One region of the Promicromonospora sp. NPDC050880 genome, then DNA from elsewhere that is predicted to be linked to it. Evidence: riboswitches for the same ligand, from Rfam matches in the RefSeq annotation. Region 1 holds a riboswitch; each other region holds the start of a gene.
The links. Region 1 has a riboswitch for S-adenosylmethionine ahead of ACIBBF_RS09190 (LLM class flavin-dependent oxidoreductase). Riboswitches for the same ligand answer to the same signal wherever they lie in the genome.
Positions count from the first base shown of each region.

Region 2: another riboswitch for S-adenosylmethionine. It lies ahead of ACIBBF_RS08105 (methylenetetrahydrofolate reductase); the one in region 1 lies ahead of ACIBBF_RS09190 (LLM class flavin-dependent oxidoreductase).
Region 3: another riboswitch for S-adenosylmethionine. It lies ahead of metE (5-methyltetrahydropteroyltriglutamate--homocysteine S-methyltransferase); the one in region 1 lies ahead of ACIBBF_RS09190 (LLM class flavin-dependent oxidoreductase).
Region 4: another riboswitch for S-adenosylmethionine. It lies ahead of ACIBBF_RS19370 (aminotransferase class V-fold PLP-dependent enzyme); the one in region 1 lies ahead of ACIBBF_RS09190 (LLM class flavin-dependent oxidoreductase).

Region 1 covers NZ_JBITFV010000004.1:13,238-18,269, reverse strand. The annotation lists gene ACIBBF_RS09195 (GH92 family glycosyl hydrolase) at 1-922, shown strand, start outside; SAM riboswitch class IV at 1,179-1,289, shown strand; gene ACIBBF_RS09190 (LLM class flavin-dependent oxidoreductase) at 1,701-2,861, shown strand; gene ACIBBF_RS09185 (rhodanese-like domain-containing protein) at 2,934-3,389, shown strand; gene ACIBBF_RS09180 (O-acetylhomoserine aminocarboxypropyltransferase/cysteine synthase family protein) at 3,386-4,834, shown strand; gene ACIBBF_RS09175 (LLM class flavin-dependent oxidoreductase) at 4,831-5,032, shown strand, end outside.
Region 2 covers NZ_JBITFV010000003.1:307,449-312,480, reverse strand. The annotation lists gene ACIBBF_RS08115 (N-acetylmuramoyl-L-alanine amidase) at 1-647, opposite strand, end outside; gene ACIBBF_RS08110 (Hsp20/alpha crystallin family protein) at 836-1,291, opposite strand; gene ACIBBF_RS08105 (methylenetetrahydrofolate reductase) at 1,462-2,406, opposite strand; SAM riboswitch class I at 2,411-2,516, opposite strand; gene ACIBBF_RS08100 (carbohydrate ABC transporter permease) at 2,609-3,529, opposite strand; gene ACIBBF_RS08095 (carbohydrate ABC transporter permease) at 3,529-4,404, opposite strand; gene ACIBBF_RS08090 (extracellular solute-binding protein) at 4,418-5,032, opposite strand, start outside.
Region 3 covers NZ_JBITFV010000019.1:65,321-70,352, forward strand. The annotation lists gene ACIBBF_RS22520 (Cmx/CmrA family chloramphenicol efflux MFS transporter) at 1-412, shown strand, start outside; gene ACIBBF_RS22525 (LysR family transcriptional regulator) at 494-1,399, opposite strand; gene ACIBBF_RS22530 (type 1 glutamine amidotransferase domain-containing protein) at 1,480-2,184, opposite strand; SAM riboswitch class I at 2,426-2,529, shown strand; gene metE (5-methyltetrahydropteroyltriglutamate--homocysteine S-methyltransferase) at 2,538-4,931, shown strand.
Region 4 covers NZ_JBITFV010000013.1:98,432-103,463, reverse strand. The annotation lists gene ACIBBF_RS19380 (amidase) at 1-723, shown strand, start outside; gene ACIBBF_RS19375 (hypothetical protein) at 883-1,479, shown strand; gene ACIBBF_RS19370 (aminotransferase class V-fold PLP-dependent enzyme) at 1,490-2,914, opposite strand; SAM riboswitch class IV at 2,946-3,060, opposite strand; gene ACIBBF_RS19365 (rhodanese-like domain-containing protein) at 3,306-3,770, shown strand; gene ACIBBF_RS19360 (O-succinylhomoserine sulfhydrylase) at 3,767-5,032, shown strand.

The DNA of each region.
Region 1 (5,032 bases):
GGACAAGCCCGGCTCCTACGGGTCGGTGATCCACGAGATGGTCGAGGCGCGTGACGTGCGGCTGGGCCAGCTCGGCCAGTCCAACCAGGTCTCCCACCACATCCCGTACGTGTGGCTCTTCGCGGGCCGCCCGGACCGCACCCAGGAGACCGTGCGGGAGATCCTGGCGCGGCTGTGGACGGGCAGTGAGATCGGCCAGGGCTACCACGGCGACGAGGACAACGGGGAGATGTCGGCCTGGTACGTCCTGTCCGCCCTGGGGTTGTACCCGCTGGAGATCGGCTCGTCGCGCTGGGCCGTAGGCTCGCCGCTCTTCGAGCGGGCGGTGGTGCACCGGCCCGACGGCGACCTCGTGGTCGAGGCACCGGGCGCGGCCGGCCGCTGGTACGTGGCCGGCCTGCACCTGTCCGACGGCGCCGGTACGACCCGGGCGGTCACCTCGCCGTCGGTGGAGCACGCCGACCTGACCGGGGGAGCGACGCTGCGGTTCAGCATGTCCGGGACGGCGGCCCGCTGGGGTGCGCAGGTGGCGCCGACGGCCGCCGACCGGCCCTGGGAGCGCGCCGAGGGTGGGTGGTCGTCCGCCGGCCGCCCGCTCCCGGGGCTGACCGACGGGGACCTCACGACGGCCGTCGACGTGGCGGGGGCGCTCGTGTGGCAGCCGTCCGGGGAGCTGCCCCAGGGTGCTTCGCTCCGGGGGTACACGGTGACGTCCGGGCCGGGTGACGCGGGGGCGCCGCCGTCGGGCTGGCGTCTGGTGGCCGAGGACGGGCGGGTGCTCGACGAGCGCTCGGGGGAGCGGTGGCGCTGGCCGGGCCAGCTGCGCCCGTTCGTGCTCGACGAGCCCGTGCCGCTGACGGGACTCCGGCTGGAACCGGTCGACGGTGGCCTGGTCACCCAGATCGAGCTGCTGACGAGCTGACGCTCCGGGGGTGGCGGAGGCCGCGGGGGCGGGCGCGAAAGTGCGCTTCTACCCAGTCATCAGGCCCGGAAACCCATCGGATTCCGGGCCTGATGACTGGGTAGAAGCGCACTCTGCGTGGCGTGGGCGCATCGGGGAGGTCCCGGCATGTGAGATCCGGGAAAGGATCGTTGACTTCTATGGGTTCCATTCGTATCTTCTAGGCATCGAGACCTACCGTACTTATCCGACCGGAAAGGTATAGAAAACCTCGACAGGTCATGAGTTCCGACGCGAAGCCCCGGCTGGTCGGACGGCAACCCCCCGCGCGGGTGGGTGCCCCGGGTGAGGACCAGGTCCACCGCCGCCGGCGGTGACAACACGCGTCGCTCGCCGATGGGCGAGCAGGTGAGGAGAACGACGATGACCCGGAGCGCTGCCCCCGCCGTCCACGTGTCCCTGCCGTCCCGGAACGTCTGCACGCGGGCTGGTGCCGCCCCGCACGAGGACATGTGTTGCCGCTGTTCCTGTCGCTGAACCCGACAGTGACGGCCTGATCGCGACGTCCCTGTCGCGACAGCGCCCGACGTGCTGACCGGCCGCCACCGGTCCGCCGCCCGCTCTCGGCGCCGAATGCCGAGCCCCGGCCGCACCAGGCCCTCACGTTCCTGACCGGACGTCTCACTCCTGCCTCCCGGCAGCCACGCTCCCGGGCGACCCCAGGCACCGTCGTGCACCTGGCACGACGGCGGGGGCCTGCCCGGGTGCCGTCGCGCCGCAGCCCGAACGGAGCCCCGCCGTGCCGTACCCGCCGCAGCCCACGTCCCTGTCCACCGCCCTCTCGCCCCGTCCCGTCGTGCTCGGCGTGGACCTCACCTCCGCCGGCGCCCGCCCCGGGGCCCACCGGGCACGCGGCCCGGTCGCGCCGCGCCCGTTCGACGGCGAGCGGTTCCTGCACCTGGTGCGGACCGCCGACCGCGGCCTGCTCGACTTCGTCAGCCTCGACGAGGGTTTCCTGCTCCACCCGGGGCGCAGCCAGGTCACCAGCCGCCTCGACACGGCCGTCGCCGCCGCCCGCGCCGCGCGGGTCACCGACGGCATCGGCCTGATCGCCGCCGTCGACACGGTGCACGTGGAGGCGGCCCACGCCGCCGTCGCCCTGAGCAGCATCGACCGCGCCAGCGGCGGCCGGGCCGGCTGGCAGGCCGTACGCCAGGTCACGCTCCCCGAGCCCGACGAGGCCTGGGCCACGCGGGTCGAGCTCGGCATCCAGGCCGTGACCCAGGTGTGGACCGGCCGTCCCGGCAGCGGGGCGGGAGCGGTCGAGCTCGACGCCGAGGGCCGGTTCCGCGTGGACCACGACGGCATCCGGTTCGCCGTCCGCGGCCGTCCCGCCGACGGCGGTACCCCGCCGCCCCGGACGCCCCCGCCCGTCGTGGTGCGCGTGCGCTCCGAGGCGAGCGCGGCGCTGGCCGGCCGCACCGCCGACGTCGCCCGGATCGCGGTGACCGACGCCGGGCACGCGGTGCGGCTGCGCCGCCTCGTGCGGGACTCGGCCCTGTCCGCCGGACGCGACCCCGAGGACGTGCGGGTGCTCGCCGAGGTGTACGTCGTGCTCTCCACGGAGCGGGCCGGAGCCCGCGCGCGGCTCGAGCTCGTGGAGGCGCTGGAGGGCACCGCCCCCATGGGCGACGGGCTCGTGGTCGCCGACACCCCGGACGAGCTGGCCACCCTGATCGCCGACTGGGCGACGGTCGGCGCCGTCGACGGGTTCCTGCTGCGGCCCTCCTCGCTCAGCTCGGACCTCGACACCATCACCGACCACCTGGTGCCCGCTCTCCAGCACGCGGGCCTGTTCCGCACCGAGCGGACCGGGACGACGCTGCGCGGTGCGCTCCGGCTGCCCGACGCGGCGACGGTCGCCCGCGAGCTGCGCACCGGGCGGCTGCTGAGCGCCTGAGCACCTGGCGAACCGCCCACCGCACCGTACGAACTGCCCACCGCACCGTACGAACGACCTGAGGAGACCACCATGACCACGTCCGAGCCGACCACGTCCGAGCCGACCACGTCCGAGCCGACCACGTCCGAGCCGACCACGTCCGAGCCGACCACGTCCGAGCCGATCGAGAAGGCCACCCCCGAGCTCCAGGCCCCCGACGCCGCGGGCGCCAAGGTTGCCCACGGCGCCCTGCTGATCGACGTCCGCTCGGCCGCCGGCCGGGCGTCGGCGGGCGAGATCCCGGGGGCGACGCTCGCGGACCGGAACAACCTCGACGCCCTGTTCGGCCCGTCGGACAACCCGGCCATCACCCTCGACACGCCCGTCGTGATCGTGTGCGGCTCGGTGGACGGCTCCGGCCCGGTCGCCGAGGCGCTGGCCGCGCGCGGCTACACCGACGTCTCGCACGTCGATGGCGGCTTTCCTGCCTGGAAGCAGGCGGGCCTGCCCGCGACCGAGGCCGCCGAACCGAGCGCGGCACCATGACGGGCTTCGCCACCCGGCAGGTGCACGCCCGCAGCACCGGGCGGGACGACGCGGGGCACGCCACTGGCACGTCCGGCACGGCACCGTCCGGCACGGCACCGTCCGGCACGGCACCGTCCGGCACGGCACCGCCCGGGACGGCACCGCCCGGTCGCGGAGTGCCGTCCCGCGTGGTACCCCGCGCCACACCCGTGTACCTGACCGCCGGGTTCGAGTTCGAGGAGTGGGAGCAGGCCGTCGGGCACTTCGGCGCGGGCGAGGGCTTCGCCTACACGCGCACCGGCAACCCGACCACGGCCGCGGTCGAGCAGCGGATCGCCGCGCTGGAGGGCGGCGCCGACGCGCTGTTCCTGGCCAGCGGGCAGGCGGCCGTCACGGTCGCGCTGCTCGGCCTGGTCGCGGCCGGGCAGCGGGTGCTCGCCGCGTCCAGCATCTACGAGGGCACGCGCGGGCTGCTCCTGGAGAACCTGCCGCGCCTCGGCATCGAGGCCGACTTCGTGGACGACGCCGCCGACCCCGCCGCCTGGGCGCGCGCCATCCGGCCCGAGACGCGCGTGCTGTTCCTGGAGTCGATCCCGAACGCGCGCAACGACCTGCCCGACCTCGCCGCCGTGGCCGACGTCGCGCACGCCCACGGGCTGGCGCTGGTCGTGGACAACACGCTGGCCACGCCCTACCTGCTGCGCCCGATCGAGCACGGCGCCGACGTCGTGGTGCACTCCGCCAGCAAGTTCCTGGCGGGGCACGGTTCCGTGCTGGGCGGCGTCGTCGTCGACGCCGGGACGTTCGACACACGCACCGCGGGCGCGCTGTACCCGCACCTGGTCGCGGCGTCGCGCACGGGCGGACCCGGCCGGGCCGAGCGGCACGGCGGGCTGGCCCGCCTGGCCTACCTCCGCGAGACCGTGGCGCCCCGGTTCGGGCCCACGCCGTCGCCGCTGAACGCGTTCCTCGTGGGCCAGGGCATCGAGACGCTGTCGCTGCGGGTGGCGCGGCAGAGCGCGTCGGCCCTGGAGGTGGCGCGCTGGCTGGCGTTCCGCCCCGAGGTGGCGTCGGTGGACTACTCGGGGCTCGACTCCAGCCCGTCGCACGCGCTGGCCAAGCGGTACCTGCCGGACGGCCAGGGCTCCGTGTTCACCTTCACGCTGCACGGCGGTGCCCCCGCGGCGCGCGCCCTCGTGGAGGCCGTCCAGGTCTTCACGCACATGACTCACATCGGCGACGTCCGCTCGCTGGTGCTGCATCCGGAGAGCACCAGCCACGTGCTGCGCACCCCCGCCGAGCGGGCCGCCTCCGGCATCCACCCGGGCACCCTGCGCCTCTCGGTGGGCATCGAGGACCTGCCCGACCTGATCGCCGACCTCGACCGTGGCCTCGCGGCCGCACGCCGCGCCGCCGGGCCCGGCGCCGCCGACGCGAGCACCACACGCAAGGAGACACCATGACCCGCCAGCAGCACCTCGGCTGGTTCCTGGCCCGCGGCTTCGGGCCGCACGGCTGGGGCCACGACTACCTGGACTGGAACTACGACTGGACCCGGCCCGACCTCTACGTCGAGTCCGCCCGCGCCTTGGAGCAGGCGGGTGTGGACCTGCTGATCATCGAGGACGCGCCGTCCCTGGGCAGCCCCGAGACCATCGACC
Region 2 (5,032 bases), on a different contig from region 1:
GTCGCGCTGGTGTAGGTGCCCTGGTTCTCGATGCCGATCGCCTGACTGTTCTGGCCGGGGGCGTGCGCACCCACCACCATGCCGCTGCCGTTCTGCAGCCGGGACAGCGAGCCGTGCCGGCCCTCCATCACGTACCCGCCGCGGCTCACCGTGAGGTGCTGCCCGGTGTCCACCCAGCCGTTGGCGAAGTGCCACTGCTGGATGTCCCGCGCGATCTGGTACCCGGCGGCCTGCGAGTAGTCGGTGACGTTGGCCGACGCCGTGTGGTGGATCAGGATCTTGTTCGGGTTGGTCGAGACGGTGTCGATGGTGCCCCGGGCCGCCGCCGCGCCCCAGGTGGCGCAGCTCGCGATGGTCGGCGCGGCGACCTCGACACCCGCCAGTGCTCCTGCGGGCGCGTCGGCCGGGGCGTCGGGGTCGGGCGCCAGGGACGGCGGGGCGTCGCCGGACCGGACGGCCGCCGCCCCGCCGGACAGGGGCGCCGCCCCGCCGGACAGGGGCACCGCGGCAGCCGGGGCGGCTGCGGCCACGGTCGCGCCCGCGGCGCCGATGCCGAGCACGACGGCGCCGCGCAGCAGGTCACGCCGGTCGAGTGCGGCGTGGTCGTGGTCATGGTGATCGGTGGAGCTGGGGACGTGGTCGTGCACGGGTTGCCTCCACGGGTCGGTCGCGCTGGAACGTGCCGATTTCATCCGTAGTATCGGCCGACCGCACAGCTCCCCGATACATCACATCCGGTACATCAGCGCACGCTATAGACCGTGCGCCGACCCGGGTGCCGGGAGCACGCCGGTGTGGAGGAGGACCGGCGGTCCCGGCGCCCGGGCCGGGGCTCTCAGGACTCGATCGTCTGGTGGCTCTCGGACGAGCCCTGGCCGATGGGCGTCGAGCCCGCCGCGTGCGCCACCTCGATCTTGCGCGGCTTCGCGTCCTCGCTCACCGGGATCGTCAGCGAGAGCACGCCGTCGGCGTACGAGGCCGAGATCCTGTCGAGCGCGAGGCCGCGGCCGACCGTGAGCTGCCGGGCGAACGTGCCCGTGGACCGCTCGCGCACCAGCCACTGCGCGTCGGTGTCGGACCGCTGGGTGCGTTCGGCCCGCACGGTGAGGGTGCGGTCCTCGACCGAGACGTCGATGGTGCCGGGGTCCACGCCGGGCAGGTCCATCGACAGGACGTAGTGGTCACCCGTGCGGAAGAGGTCCATCGGCATGGCGCCGGACTGTCGGGCGTTGCTCGCGAACGAGCTGAACAGCCGGTCCATCTCCTGGAACGGGTCCCAGTAGGTAGCCATCGCGCACCACCTCCTACGACGATGCGGCCCTGGCCCTTCCAGGGCCGCGCGATCGGCGACGGCCTGGACCGCCGCCTGGCTACAGCCCAATTCTGGCACTCTCACCCCGAGAGTGCCAAGCCCTGTCCGGTCGTGTCGCGGCGACCGGAACGGCGGGCCGCACGGCACCCTCAGGCGGCGGCGCGGCCCGTCAGCCCGACGCGGTCCAGGAGGTCCAGGGCCGGGCGGTGCTTGTTGAAGGTGTACACGTGCAGGCCCGGCGCCCCGGCGTCGAGCACCTCGCGCGCGAGCGCCGCCGAGTAGCGCACGCCGTGCTCGTGCTGGGCCTCGGCATCGACGGCGCCGTCCGGTGCCGTGAGCCGGTCGAGGTCCCGCAGCAGGCCCGACGGCGCGGCCACGCCCGTGAGCTCCTCGACGCGGCGCAGCCGGCGCGCCTCCGTGGTGGGCAGCAGACCGGCCAGGATCGGGATGGTGACGCCGGCCGCGCGGGCCGCGTCGACGAACCCGGTGTAGGAGTCGGCGCGGTAGAAGAACTGGGTGATCGCGAAGCTCGCCCCCGCTTCCTGCTTCTCCAGGAGCCGCCGCACCTCCTGCTCGCGCGTGGTGCCCGCACCCGGGTTGCCGTCCGGGAACGTCGCCACGGCGATCGCCAGCGGGCGGGCGGCCGAGCGCAGCGCGGCGCTGGCGTCCGCGGCGCAGCGGCGCTCGTCGACCTGGCGCAGCAGCCGGACCAGGTCGACGCTGGACCGCACGCCGTCTGACGGCGGCACCCAGTCGGGCTCGTCGCGCGGCGGGTCGCCGCGCAGGGCCAGGAACGAGCGGACCCCGGCCTCGAGGAACTCCTCGATCACCTCGGAGACGTCCTCCCGGGACGCGCCCACGCAGGTCAGGTGGGCCACCGGCAGCACAGGCGTACCCCGCAGCAGCGTGGCGAGCACCTCGCGCGACGTCGCCCGGTCGCCCCCGCCCGCACCGTACGTGACGGACACGAAGTCCGGCCGCGCGCCCACCAGTCGCTCGGCCGTCTCCCAGAAGTTGGGGGCCGCCTCCGGCCGGCGCGGCGGCATCAGCTCGAACGAGACGGTGGGGCGGTGCGTGGGTACCTCGGCGACCATGGCTGCTCCATCGAACCTGGCGTGAGCACCTTGCCTCCCTCGCACCGCGGCGGGTCGGCAGGTTGCTGCGGTGTCAGGGAGCCAGGACTCTCGACCGCTCTGGATGGGGTTCGCCACCATGCTAAGCGGTCGTCCAGCAATGGGACAGAATTCGTCCGACGGGCGAGACGGCCCGGTCCACCCCCGTGGACCGGGCCGTCCGCTACTTCACGGAACCGGCCACCAGGCCGCCCACCAGGCGCTTCTCGATGATCATGAACAGGATCACCACGGGCACGATCGCCACGACGGAGACGCCGAACACGTAGTGCCACGACGTCTCGTACTGGCCCACGAACTTGGTCAGCGCCACGGACAGCGGCTGGTTGCCCGCCGTGGTGAGCAGCACGAGCGAGGCCGCGAACTCGTTCCAGGACGCGACGAACGTGAACACCACGGCCGTCACGATCCCCGGCCAGACGAGCGGCAGGTTGATCCTGGTCAGCACGGCGAAGGTGCCCGCGCCGTCGAGCTGCGCCGCCTCGTCCACCTCCTTCGGGATGCCCGCGAAGAAGCTGTGCATGATCCAGACGGCGAACGACAGGTTGAACGCCGCGTTCACCAGGATCATGGCGGCCCAGGTGTCGAGGATCCCCCACGTGATGAACTGCCGGAACAGGCCCGACGTCAGCACGGCGGGCTGCACCATCTGGGTCACGATCACGAGGAACAGGAACACGAGGCGCCCGGGGAAGCGGAACCGCGCCGTGTAGTAGGAGGCGGGCAGTGCCACCGCGAGCACCAGCAGCGTGGCGCACAACGAGATCACCAGGGTGGAGATCAGGTTCTGCAGCAGCGGCGTCTCGGGCGTCGACCACATCGTGGCGTAGTTCTCCCAGTGCCACTCCGTGGGGAAGTAGGTCGGGTCGACCGACCGGATCTCCGCCTTGGTCTTCACCGAGCCGAAGAACATGATGAGGTACGGCAGCAGGAACACCGTCAGCACCACGAGCCCGGCCAGCATCCGCAGCAGCAACGACCCGAGCGGCACCTGGTCGGCCGTGTACTTGCGCACCCGCCGCCCTCCGGACGGCGGCGGGGTGGCCGCACGCCGTGTCGTGGCCGTCTCCGTGAGCGCCGCCATCAGACCTCCTCCAGCGGGCGCACGACCCGCACGTAGACGGCCACGATGCCGATGACCACGAGGAACGCGATGACGGACAGCGCGCTCGCCAGGTCGATCTGCCGCTGGTTCTGCATGTACTTGAAGATCATGGTCATCACGGTGTCGGCGTCGTACCCGGGGATGGACCCGGTCATGACGCGCAGGATGGGCAGCGAGTTGAACACGTTGATGATGTTGATCAGCACCGCCACCGAGATGGCACCCCGCAGCTGCGGCAGCACCACGCTGAAGTAGGTGCGCAGCCCGCCGGCGCCGTCGATCCGCGCGGCCTCGACGGTCTCGCCGGGCACCGTCTGCAGGCCGGCCAGGATCGTGTACGTCGTGAACGGCAGCGACACGAACACCGCCACCGCCATGGCCCACGCGAAGGCCGTGCCCGGGTGCCGGGTCCAGCCGTAGCCCTCCGGCGTGCTGATCAGCCCCACGTCCACGAGGAACGAGTTGATGATGCCGAAGTACGGCTCGAGCCCGTAGTGCACCACCAGCGTGGTCATGACCACGCTGGAGGCCCACGGCACGATGACGGCCATGCGCACCAGCCGGCGGCCCGGGAACGCCTTGTTCAGCAGGGCCGCGATCGCCAGCGACCCGAGCAGGGTGAACGCGACGACCACCACCACCCACACGACGGTGCGCCCGAGGATCGGCCAGAAGTACTGGAAGCCGACCACGGTCGCGAAGTTGCCGAGGCCCACTCCGCCGCCGTCGACACCGCTCTGGCTGATGTCACGGGTCGAGTTCCAGAACATCAGGCCCACCGGGAACAGGACCACGGCCGCGATGAGTGCGACCGCGGGCCCGATCCACGGCAGGGCCTTCACGAGGTCCTTCACGACAATCTTCCGATCAGCCCGCGTCGACCTGCGCCTGGATCTCGGCCAGGACGTCCTTGGCGGACTTGGTGCTGTCGAGCTGGCCGAAGAGCGCCTTGAACGCGGAGTCCGCGGCGTTCCAGTCGGGGTTGGTGGTCGGGTAGAACTGCGCGTCGGGCAGCACCTCGAGGAACGGCGCGAGCGCCTCCTCGTCGGCGAGCTCCTCCGAGCCGGACACCGTGGTGGGCAGGAATCCCTCGGCCTGGACCCACGGCACGTAGACGTCGGCGGTGTAGAAGTAGTCGAAGAAGGCGGTGATGGCCTCCTGCTTGTCGCCGTCGTTCTGGAACGCCATGAGGTGGTCCGCCACGCCCAGCGTGAACGGCGAGCCGTCCTCGGTCGGGATGGGGTGGATCGAGTACTCCAGGTCCGGGTTGTCGGACTCGATCTGCCCGACGCTCGGCGGCAGGCCCACCTGCATGCCGATCTTGCCCTGCACGAAGATGTCGAACAGCGGGCTGCGGTCGGTCGCACCGGCGTCGGCCTGCGTGGCGCCCTCGTCGATCATCGTCTTGACGAACTCGGCGCCCGGGAGGTTCTCGGGCGTGTCGATCGTGATCTGCTCGGCGTCGCCGAACGAGCCGCCGCC
Region 3 (5,032 bases), on a different contig from region 1:
GGCCGGACCCGCCCTGCTCGCGGGGTGGGTCACGTGGACGGCGCTCGCCGCGTCCCCGGTCGCGGCGTGGGTGCTCGCGCCGGTCCAGGGGGCGCTGTCCTTCGCCGTCGGCGGCACGCTCATCGCCCGCGGCATGGCGGCGGCCCACGACGCCCCCACGATGGGCGGCGCGTACTCGACGGTCGCGCTGAACCTCGGGGCGCTCGTCGGCCCCGTGCTGGGCGGCGCCGCCATCGCACCGCTGGGCCTCGTGGGACCCCTGGCGGTGAGCGCGGCCCTGGCCGCCTGTGCGGTCGCGCTCGGCTCGGCGAAGCTCGGCTCCGCAACGCCCAGGGCCGCAGCCCAGCCCTCCGCCACCCCGGGACCCACCACCCTGAGCCCCGCCAGAGACCGCAACCACCCGCAGCCCTGACCACGACGCCCTCGCGGACCGACCATGCGTCTGCTGCCAGGATTCGCCCCGTCCTGGCAGCAGACGCATGGTCGGTCCGCTCTACAGGGAGGTCCACCGTCCCGCCGCCTCGCCCAGCCGGTCCACGACCGCGGCGCGGGCCGGGTCGGGCGGCGCGTCCCGCGCCACGGCCAGGTACAGCGTGTTCAGCGGCGCCGCCTGGGGTTCGTGCAGCAGCACCACGCGTCCCGCCTCCAGGGCCGGCGCGGCCAGGTAGCGCGGCAGCACCGAGACCCCCGCCCCGGCGGCCACCGCGGCGAGCACGGCCCGCAGGTCGGGCACGACGAGCGACGTCGCGTTCGGTGGCCGGCGACCGAACTCGCTGCGCCAGTACCGCCGCACGATCGGGAGGTCCTCCGCATAGACGACCAGCGGCAGGTGAGCCAGGGCCGGCACCGGGTCCGCGGCGAGCCGCACCTGGTCCACGGTGTGGGCGAGCGACGCCGGCCCGACGAGCAGGAACTCCTCGTCCACCAGCGGCGTCGCCCGGACCGCCGCGCCCCGGGGCCGCACCGATGAGACGACCACGTCCAGACGCCCCTCGGCCAGAGCGGCCAGCAGGTCGTCGCCCAGGCCGAGCGTCGCCCGGACCTGGAGCCCCCGGGCCACGAGCGGCGCGAGGGCAGGGAGCACCCGCTCGGACATCAGCTCGGCCGCCCCGCCGATCCGGACGAGACCGCCGACGCCCGGCCCCTGGTCGCCGGTACCGAGCGCGGACCGCAGCCCGTCCACGTGCACGCCCACCCGGGCGGCGAGCGCCACGGCCCGCTCGGTGGGCCGGGCACCGCGGCCGGAGCGCACGAAGAGGGGGCCGCCGAGCCGTTCCTCCAGCCGGGCGACCTGGCCGGAGACGGCGGGCTGGCTCACGCCCAGCCGCTCGGCCGCCGCCGACAGCGAGCCGGTGCGGTAGACCTCCAGGAAGGTGGCCAGCAGGTCGAGTCCCGGCATCCGCACCACCTCCGCCGCTGACGTCGTCCGGCGTACGCCGGACGGGACCGGTCCCGTCTCGACCACAGGCTAGCCGCGGGTCAGCGTTCCGCGAGGGCGGCGAGGACCGCCTCGGCCGTGGCGGCGCTGGACTGTGGGTTCTGGCCGGTCACAAGGTTGCCGTCGCGCACGACGGTGCTCGACCAGGGCGCCCCGGTCCGCACCAGCGCGCCACGCTCGCGCAGGCGGGACTGCACGAGGTAGGGCGCACCGTCGCCGAGGCCGCCCTGCCGCTCCTCCTCGTCGGTGAACGCGGTGAGCTCCCGCCCGGCCCACGCGAAGGTGCCGTCCGGGGTCTGCGCGCTGAGCAGCGCGGCGACGCCGTGGCACAGCGCGGCGACGACCGCGCCGCGCTGGTCCGCGGTGCGCAGCAGGTGCCCGAGGCCGGCGTCGTAGGCCAGGTCGGCCATGGGGGCGTGGCCGCCGGGGACGTAGATCGCGTCGTAGTCGGCGGCGTGCACGTCCGCGAGCACGAGCGGGTGCGCGAGCCGGTCGGCGACGGCGTCGAGGTAGGCGCGGTGCCGGGCGGCGTCGGACGGGCCGACGCCGCCGCGCTCGTCGAGGCTGATCGCGTCGACGGTGGGCCGGACGCCACCGGGCGTGGCGATGTCGACGTGTGCGCCGGCGGCCGTCAGCACGCGGTGCGACGCCGCGACCTCCTCGGCCCAGTAGCCCGTGGGGTGGGTGGTGCCGTCGGCCAGACGCAGGGTGCTCGCGGCGGACAGGACCATCAGGATCTTCGGCATGGGTGGGTGACCTTCTGTGCGGGTGCGCCGGTGGTGGTGCCGGCGTACGGACGAGAACGTCAGCGTCCGCCGCGGGCTGCCCGTCCGGCACATCGTCGCCATCAGGTTCCTGATGGCGGCCGGCTTGCCGGGATCGCCGCCGTGCGCTAGACGGCCGCGACGCGATGACCAGCGCGAACGCCGCCGTCTTGAAGCGTGGACGGTTTTCCGACCACATCCCGGTCATGCTTACGATCCAGGTCAATCATCCAGAGCGGTCGAGAGTCCTGGCTCCACGACACCGCAGCAACCTACCTCCGAGGCGCCCATCTCGGGGCAAGGTGCTAACGCCAGGTCCGATGGAGCTGATACGCATGGCAGTCAAGAACCCGCACTTCCCGAACGCCACCGTCCTGGGCTACCCGCGCATCGGCCGACGCCGCGAGCTCAAGCGCGCGGTCGAGTCCTTCTGGGCCGGCCGCACCACCGCGGACGACCTGGAGGCCACCACGCACGACCTGCGGCTGGCCACCGTGCGGCACCTCGCCGACCTGGGCCTGGGCGCCGACGGCGCCGCCGTCCCCGGCTCGTTCTCGTCCTACGACCAGGTGCTCGACGCCGTCGCCCTGCTGGGCGCGGTACCCGAGCGGTTCGCGGGGCTCACCACGCCCGAGGGCCGCCTCCCGCTGGACGCCTACTTCACGGTGGCCCGCGGCGCGGGTGACGCGGCGCCGCTCGAGATGACCAAGTGGTTCGACACGAACTACCACTACCTGGTGCCCGAGATCGGCCCGGACACCCCGATCGGGTTCGTCGACGACCGCGTGGTGCGCGAGTTCACCGAGGCGGCGCACCCGGCAGACGGCGGTCCCGCGGTCGTCACCCGGCCCGTGCTCGTAGGGCCGGTGACGTTCCTCCTGCTCAGCAAGCCGGCTGACGGCGCCCCCGAGGGCTTCCGCCCGCTGGACCGGCTGGACGACGTCGTGGCCGCCTACGCCGGTGTGCTGCGCGCGCTGGCCGCGGCGGGGGCGCCCTGGGTGCAGCTCGACGAGCCGGCCCTGGTCACCGACCTGCTGGGCGTGCCCTTCGACGAGGTGGCCGACGCCGTGCGCCGCGCCTACACCCGCCTGGCCACGGACCTCTCCCCCGCGCCGGCGGCGGACGGCGCCACCGAGCGGCCCGCGATCCTGGTCACGGCGCCGTACGGCGACCTGCGTTCCGAGGCGGGCGACGGTCTGGCGCTGCTGGCCGGCACCGACGTCGAGGCCGTCGCGATCGACCTGGTCCGCGGCGCGGTGCCCACGGGCCCGGTGCCCGGGCTGGAGACGAAGACCCTGGTCGCGGGCGTGATCGACGGGCACAACATCTGGCGTGCCGACCTCGGCGCCCGCCTGGCCGTCCTGGAGGGCCTGAGGGCGCCGGGTACGGGTCCGGGCGCGGGTGCCCTGGCCGTGGGCACCTCCACGTCGCTGCTGCACGTGCCGCACGACGTCGCGGACGAGCCCCGCCTGGACGCCGGGCTGGCGTCGTGGCTCGCGTTCGCCGACCAGAAGGTCGCCGAGGTCGCGACCCTGGCGACGGCACTGACCGACGGACGCGCGGCCGTGGCCGACCAGTTCGCCGCCTCCACCGCCGCGGTGCGCACCCGCGCGGCGGCGCCCGGCGTCGTCGTCCCCGCGGTGCGGGCGCGGGCCGCCGCGCTGAGCGCGGCCGACGTCGAGCGCGCACCGTACGCGGAGCGCGCAGAGGCCCAGCAGGCCGCCCTCGGCCTGCCGCCGCTGCCGACCACCACCATCGGCTCGTTCCCGCAGACGGCCGAGATCCGCACCACGCGCGCCGCGTGGGTGCGCGGCGAGCTGTCCGACGCCGACTACACGGCCGCGATGCGCGCCGAGATCGCGAGCACGGTCGCGCTCCAGGAGGAGCTGGGACTGGACGTGCTGGTGCACGGTGAGCCCGAGCGCAACGACATGGTGCAGTACTTCGCCGAGCAGCTCGACGGCTTCGCGACCACGGTGCACGGCTGGGTGCAGTCCTACGGTTCGCGCTGCGTGCGGCCGCCGATCCTGTGGGGCGACGTGTCCCGGCCCGCGCCGCTGACGGTCGAGTGGACGGCGTACGCGGCCTCGCTCACCGACAAGCCGGTCAAGGGCATGCTCACGGGACCGGTCACGATCCTCGCCTGGTCCTTCGTGCGCGACGACCTGCCGCTGGGCGACACCGCCGACCAGGTCGCCCTCGCCCTGCGCGACGAGGTGACCGACCTGGAGGCGGCGGGCATCGGCGTCGTGCAGGTGGACGAGCCCGCGCTGCGCGAGCTGCTGCCGCTGCGCACGGCCGCACATCCTGCGTATCTCGACTGGTCGGTGCGCTCGTTCCGGCTGGCGACCGCCGGGGCCGCGCCCGCCACGCAGGTGCACACGCACCTGTGCTACTCGGAGTTCGGGCAGGTGATCGGGGCGATCGACGGCCTCGACGCCGACGTCACGTCCGTGGAGGCCGCCCGGTCCCGCATGGAGATCGTGCCGGAGCTGGCGGACGCCGGCTACGCGCGCGGCATCGGCCCGGGCGTGTACGACATCCACAGCCCGCGCGTGCCGTCGGTGCAGGAGGTGACCGACCTGGTGGAGCTCGCCGCCAAGTCGATCGACCCGCGCCTGGTGTGGGTCAACCCGGACTGCGGCCTCAAGACCCGCGCCTGGCCGGAGACGAAGCAGTCCCTCGCGAACCTGGTCACGGCCGCGAACACGGTCCGCGCCACCCTCTGAGGCCCGAGGTAGACCCCTGGCGAGACAGGACGGCCGCCACCTTCGCGCTGCTGCCGTTCTGTCTCGCCCGGGGTCTCCACCGCTACCGTTCTGTCTCGGCG
Region 4 (5,032 bases), on a different contig from region 1:
CTGGCCACGGCCCAGCGAGCGGAGCTGCCCGCCCCGGAGAAGACCGGCGGGGCGGGCATGAGCGTCGCCCGGATCGGCGTCACCACGTCGTCGGCGTGGGACGGGTTCTACGACATCACGGTGTCGCCCGAGGCGCGGGCGGCGCTCGACGCGGGTGTGCGCGCGCTGGCCGGGGCCGGGCACGAGATCGAGGAGACGGTCCTCGCCGAGGCCCCCGAGTACGCCCCCGCGTTCCGCACCCTGTGGATGGGCGGCGCCTCCGCGGTACCCCTCGACGACCCCGCGACGCTCGACCGGCTGGAACCGTTGACGCAGTGGCTGATCCGGTCGGGGCGCGAGCTGCCGGCGCGGCAGCTCGCCGAGGCGCTGCGCACGCTCACAGGCTACGAACGGTCCCTGGTCGCTCAGGTCAGCGCGTACGACGCCGTCGTCACCCCCGCGCTCGCGCTCACGCCCCGCCCGATCGGGTGGTACGACGCCGAGGACCCGGAGCGGAACTTCGAGCAGCAGTGCCAGTACACGCCGTTCACCTCGATGCTCAACGTCGCCGGGCTGCCCGCGATCACGGTGCCGACGCACTGGACCGAACCGACCAGCGACGCGCCCGCGGGTCTGCCGATGGGCGTGCAGATCATCGGCCGGCCGGGCGGCGAGCTCACGCTCCTGGCACTCGCGGCACAGGTCGAGGCCGCCCTCCCGGCACCGCGCGCCTTCCCCCTCTGACGGGTCGAGGACGCGCAGGCCGCTCCCGTGACCTGCGCGTCCGGCGACGCCGCTCGGGCCGAGCGGCTTCGGTCCTGACCGAAAGGGGTTTCGCCGACCTCCCACCGTCTGCCAAGGTACCCCTGGTGGGTATCCAACCGGTCGCGAGGAGACAGGACCATGACCGAGACGTTCGAGACGGCGGCCGCCGCACGGCCGAGCCGCTGGACAGGGACCTGGCCGACCAACACCGCCTGGCTGGTGCTCGGGGCGGTCACGGGCGTGGGCCTGCTCATCGGCGGCACGGCGATCGCGGGCGGCGGCTGGCAGGACGCCGTCGCCGAGGACCCGGCCACCGCCGTCGGCGTCGCGGCGCTGTGCTATCTGGCCGCCGCCGTGACGGGCGTGCGCTGGACCGCCTGGCTGGTCGCGCTCCTGGCGTCCGCGATCCCGGTCGCGTCCGAGCTGCTCGACACGCCCCGCTGGATCGCGTTCACGCTGGTGGGCGCGGTCCTCACCGGCATCGGGATCGCCCGCGGACGCCGGACCACCTGGGTGCAGGCCGCCGCGATGGTCGGCTTCTTCGGGGCCGCGACGGCGGCCCTGTTCCTGGAGCCGCGCACAGGGCTGGCCCTCGCGGGTCTCGCCCTGGCCGCGCACGCGGTCTGGGACGTGCTGCACTACCGCCGCGACGTGGTGGTCAACCGGTCCCTCGCACTCTGGTGCATCGGTCTCGACCTGACGCTGGGCGGCATCTGCGTGGCCCTGGCGCTGTAGCGGTCGGGGACTAGTCCTCCTCGGGAAGGCAGCCGAAGGCCTCGTCGAAGCCCAGGGCGGCCGTCGCCAGCAGGCCCGCGAGACCGGATCCCTCCGGGACCGGGCGCGGGTCGTCGGTGACCACCCAGAGGCCGTCGACGACGTCGTACCCGGCCTGCGGGCCCTCGGCGACGAGCCGGGCCACGGCGGCGACCAGGCGTTCCACCTCCTCGCCCGCGGTGCCGACGCCGACCGAGGCACGCACGGCCCCGGCGTCGAACCCGAGGCGGCCGAGCAGAGGGTGCGCGCAGAACCTGCCGTCCCGCACGCCGATGCCGTGCTCCGCGGAGAGGTAGGCGGCGACGAGGCCCGGGTCGTACCCGGACACGGTGAAGGTCACCACGCCCACCGGGTCCACGGCGTCCGCCCACACCCGCACCACCTCGACGCGGTCGATCGCCTCGAGACCGTCCACCAGCCGTTCCCGCAACGCCGTCTCGTGCGCGACCACCTCGGCAGGGTCGAGCGCCGCGAGCTCCTCGCACGCCGCGGCCAGGGCCACCGCGCCGATCACGTTGGGCGAGCCGGCCTCGTGGCGGGCGGGACCCTCGTGCCAGTCCGTGCCACCGACCCGGACACGCCGGACGGCACCGCCGCCCGCGAGGTACGGCGTACCGGCGTCGAGCCAGTCGCGACGGCCCACCAGGGCGCCCGCACCGAACGGCGCGTACGTCTTGTGGCCGGAGAACGCGAGGTAGTCGACACCGGTCGACTCCAGGGAGATGCGGCGGTGCGGCACGAGCTGGGCGCCGTCGAGCACCACGCGCGCGCCGTACTCGTGCGCGACGGCCACGATCTGGTCGACCGGGAGGGACTCCCCCGTCACGTTGGAGGCGCCGGTGAGGGCGAGGAGGGCGAACGGCCGGTCCGCGGCGGCGTCGGCGAGCTCCTCGCGGATCTGCGCCAGCGTCTCGGCGACGGTCGCGCCGCCGGTCAGCACGGTCGCACCCGTGGACCGCTGCCAGGGCAGCAGGTTGGCGTGGTGCTCGACGTCGAGCACCAGCACGCGGCCGGGCTCGCCGTCGGGCTGGGCGGGGACGCAGCCGGCGAGGAGGTTGAGGGAGTCGGTCGTGTTGCGGGTGATGATCGTCAGGTCGTCGTCACGGGCGCCGACGAACGCGCCGATCGTGCGACGGGCGGTCTCGTACAGCGCCGTGCTCACCTGCGACAGGTAGCCGGCGCCGCGGTGCACGCTGGCGTACAGGGGGAGCACCTGGGTGACGCGGTCGGCGACGGCCTGCAGCGCCGGGGCGGACGCGGCGACGTCGAGGTTCGCATAGGCGACCTGGGTGCCGTCCACGAGCGGCACGAGCGTGGCGCCACCGACGACGGGCCGGAGCGGCGCGACGTCCGCCACCGAGGCGGCGGGACGGCGGGTGAGGGTGGGTGCGGACATGGCATCCTCCAGCAAGGTCCTGGGGGACGTGCCCCCGCGCTTGCCGCACGCGGGGCTGCGCGCGGCCAGGTCGTCACCCGGGGCACCCCACCGCGGAGGAGGGTTGCCGGCCAGCGAGCCGGGGCTTGGCGCTGGCGCTCATGACCTGGCGTCATCCTGTGTCGCGGGTCAAGCGACTGTCAACGGATGTCTCAGATGCTGGTCCCAGCAGCTGAGCGAACGCCCAGCGCGCGAGACGCCGTTCCACCCACCGGACAGATGTCGTAGGGTTGGCCACGACCATCCCGAGCGGCCGAGTGACGTGGCACGACGACGCCGCAGCAACCCAGCGTTCCCGCCTCCTGGCGCGGACGGACGAGGGTGCTACCGCCACGACCGATGGAGGAGCACCATGAGCGATCCCACACACCCCGGAGCCCGGCCCGCCGACGGCTACGCCGGCGACCTCACGCCTCAGCAGGCCTGGGACCTGCTCGCGGACGACCCGGACGCCACGCTGGTGGACGTCCGCACCGACGGCGAGTGGCGCACCATCGGCGTGCCGGACACGTCGTCGCTCGGCAGGCGGCCCGTGTTCAGCGAGTGGGTGCGGGCCGGCGGACGGCCCAACCCCGCGTTCCTGGAGGAGCTCAAGGCCGCCGGCGTGACGCACGGCCCCGTGGTCTTCCTCTGCCGGTCCGGTCAGCGCTCGATCGGCGCGGCGCGGCTCGCGACGGCCTCGGGCATCACGCCGTCGTACAACGTGCTGGACGGGTTCGAGGGCGCGCCCGGGGCCGACGGCGTCCGCGACCAGCGCGGCTGGAAGGTCGCCGGGCTGCCCTGGTCGCAGGGCCCGGCGTCGGAGGGCGACGCGTGACCGTCACGGGCGCTTTCCCGCACGACGCGAGCCCGGGCGGGTCCGGCCGCAAGCCGCTGCCGCCCACCGTCCGGCCGCAGACGCTCGCCGTGCGCGGCGGGCACCAGCGCAGCGAGTTCCAGGAGACCAGCGAGGCGCTGTTCCTCACGCAGGGCTACGTGTACGACTCGGCGGCCGACGCCGAGGCCGCGTTCAAGGGCGACCTGGACCGGTTCGTCTACTCCCGCTACGGGAACCCGACGGTGCACACGTTCGAGGAGCGCCTGCGCCTGCTGGAGGGTGCCGAGGCCTGCTACGCGACCGCGACGGGCATGTCCGCGGTGTTCACGTCGCTGGCCGCGCTCGTGGGGTCCGGCTCGCGGATCGTGGCCGCCCGGGCACTGTTCGGGTCCACCGTGGTGATCTTCGAGGAGATCCTCAAGAAGTGGGGGGTGCACACCGACTACGTCGACGGGCACGTGCTGTCCCAGTGGGAGGAGGCCCTCTCCACACCGGCGGACGTGGTGTTCTTCGAGACGCCCTCCAACCCGATGCAGGACATCGTGGACGTGCGCGCCGTCGTGGACCTGGCCCACGCGGCCGGGGCGACCGTGGTGCTCGACAACGTCTTCGCCACCCCGCTGCTGCAGAAGCCGCTGGAGCTGGGCGCCGACGTCGTCGTGTACTCGGCCACCAAGCACATCGACGGCCAGGGCCGCGTGCTCGGCGGCGCGATCCTCGGCTCGACCGAGTACGTGACCGGCCCCGTGCAGACCTTCATCCGCAACACGGGGCCGTCGCTGTCGCCGTTCAACGCGTGGACCCTGCTCAAGGGCCTGGAGACGCTGCCGGTACGCGTCGCGGCGCAGGGCGCAGGCGCGCTCACCGTCGCGAACGCCCTGGAGGAGCTGCCCGGGGTGGGCGCGGTCCGGTACCCGTTCCTCGACTCGCACCCGCAGGCCGAGCTCGCGCGCGCCCAGATGAGCGGGGGCGGCACCGTGGTCACGTTCGACCTGGCCGTCCCCGAGGGCGCCGACGCCGAGAGCGCGAAGAAGCACACGTTCGCGTTCCTCGACGCGCTCCGGGTGATCGACATCTCGAACAACCTGGGCGACGCGAAGTCCCTGATCACCCACCCCGCGACCACCACCCACCGCAAGCTGGGCGCACCCGGCCGGGCCGCCGTCGGCATCACGGAGACGACGGTGCGCCTCTCGGTCGGCCTGGAGGACCCGCGCGACCTGGTCGAGGACGTGGAGCAGGCGCTCGCCTCGGCGGGCTGA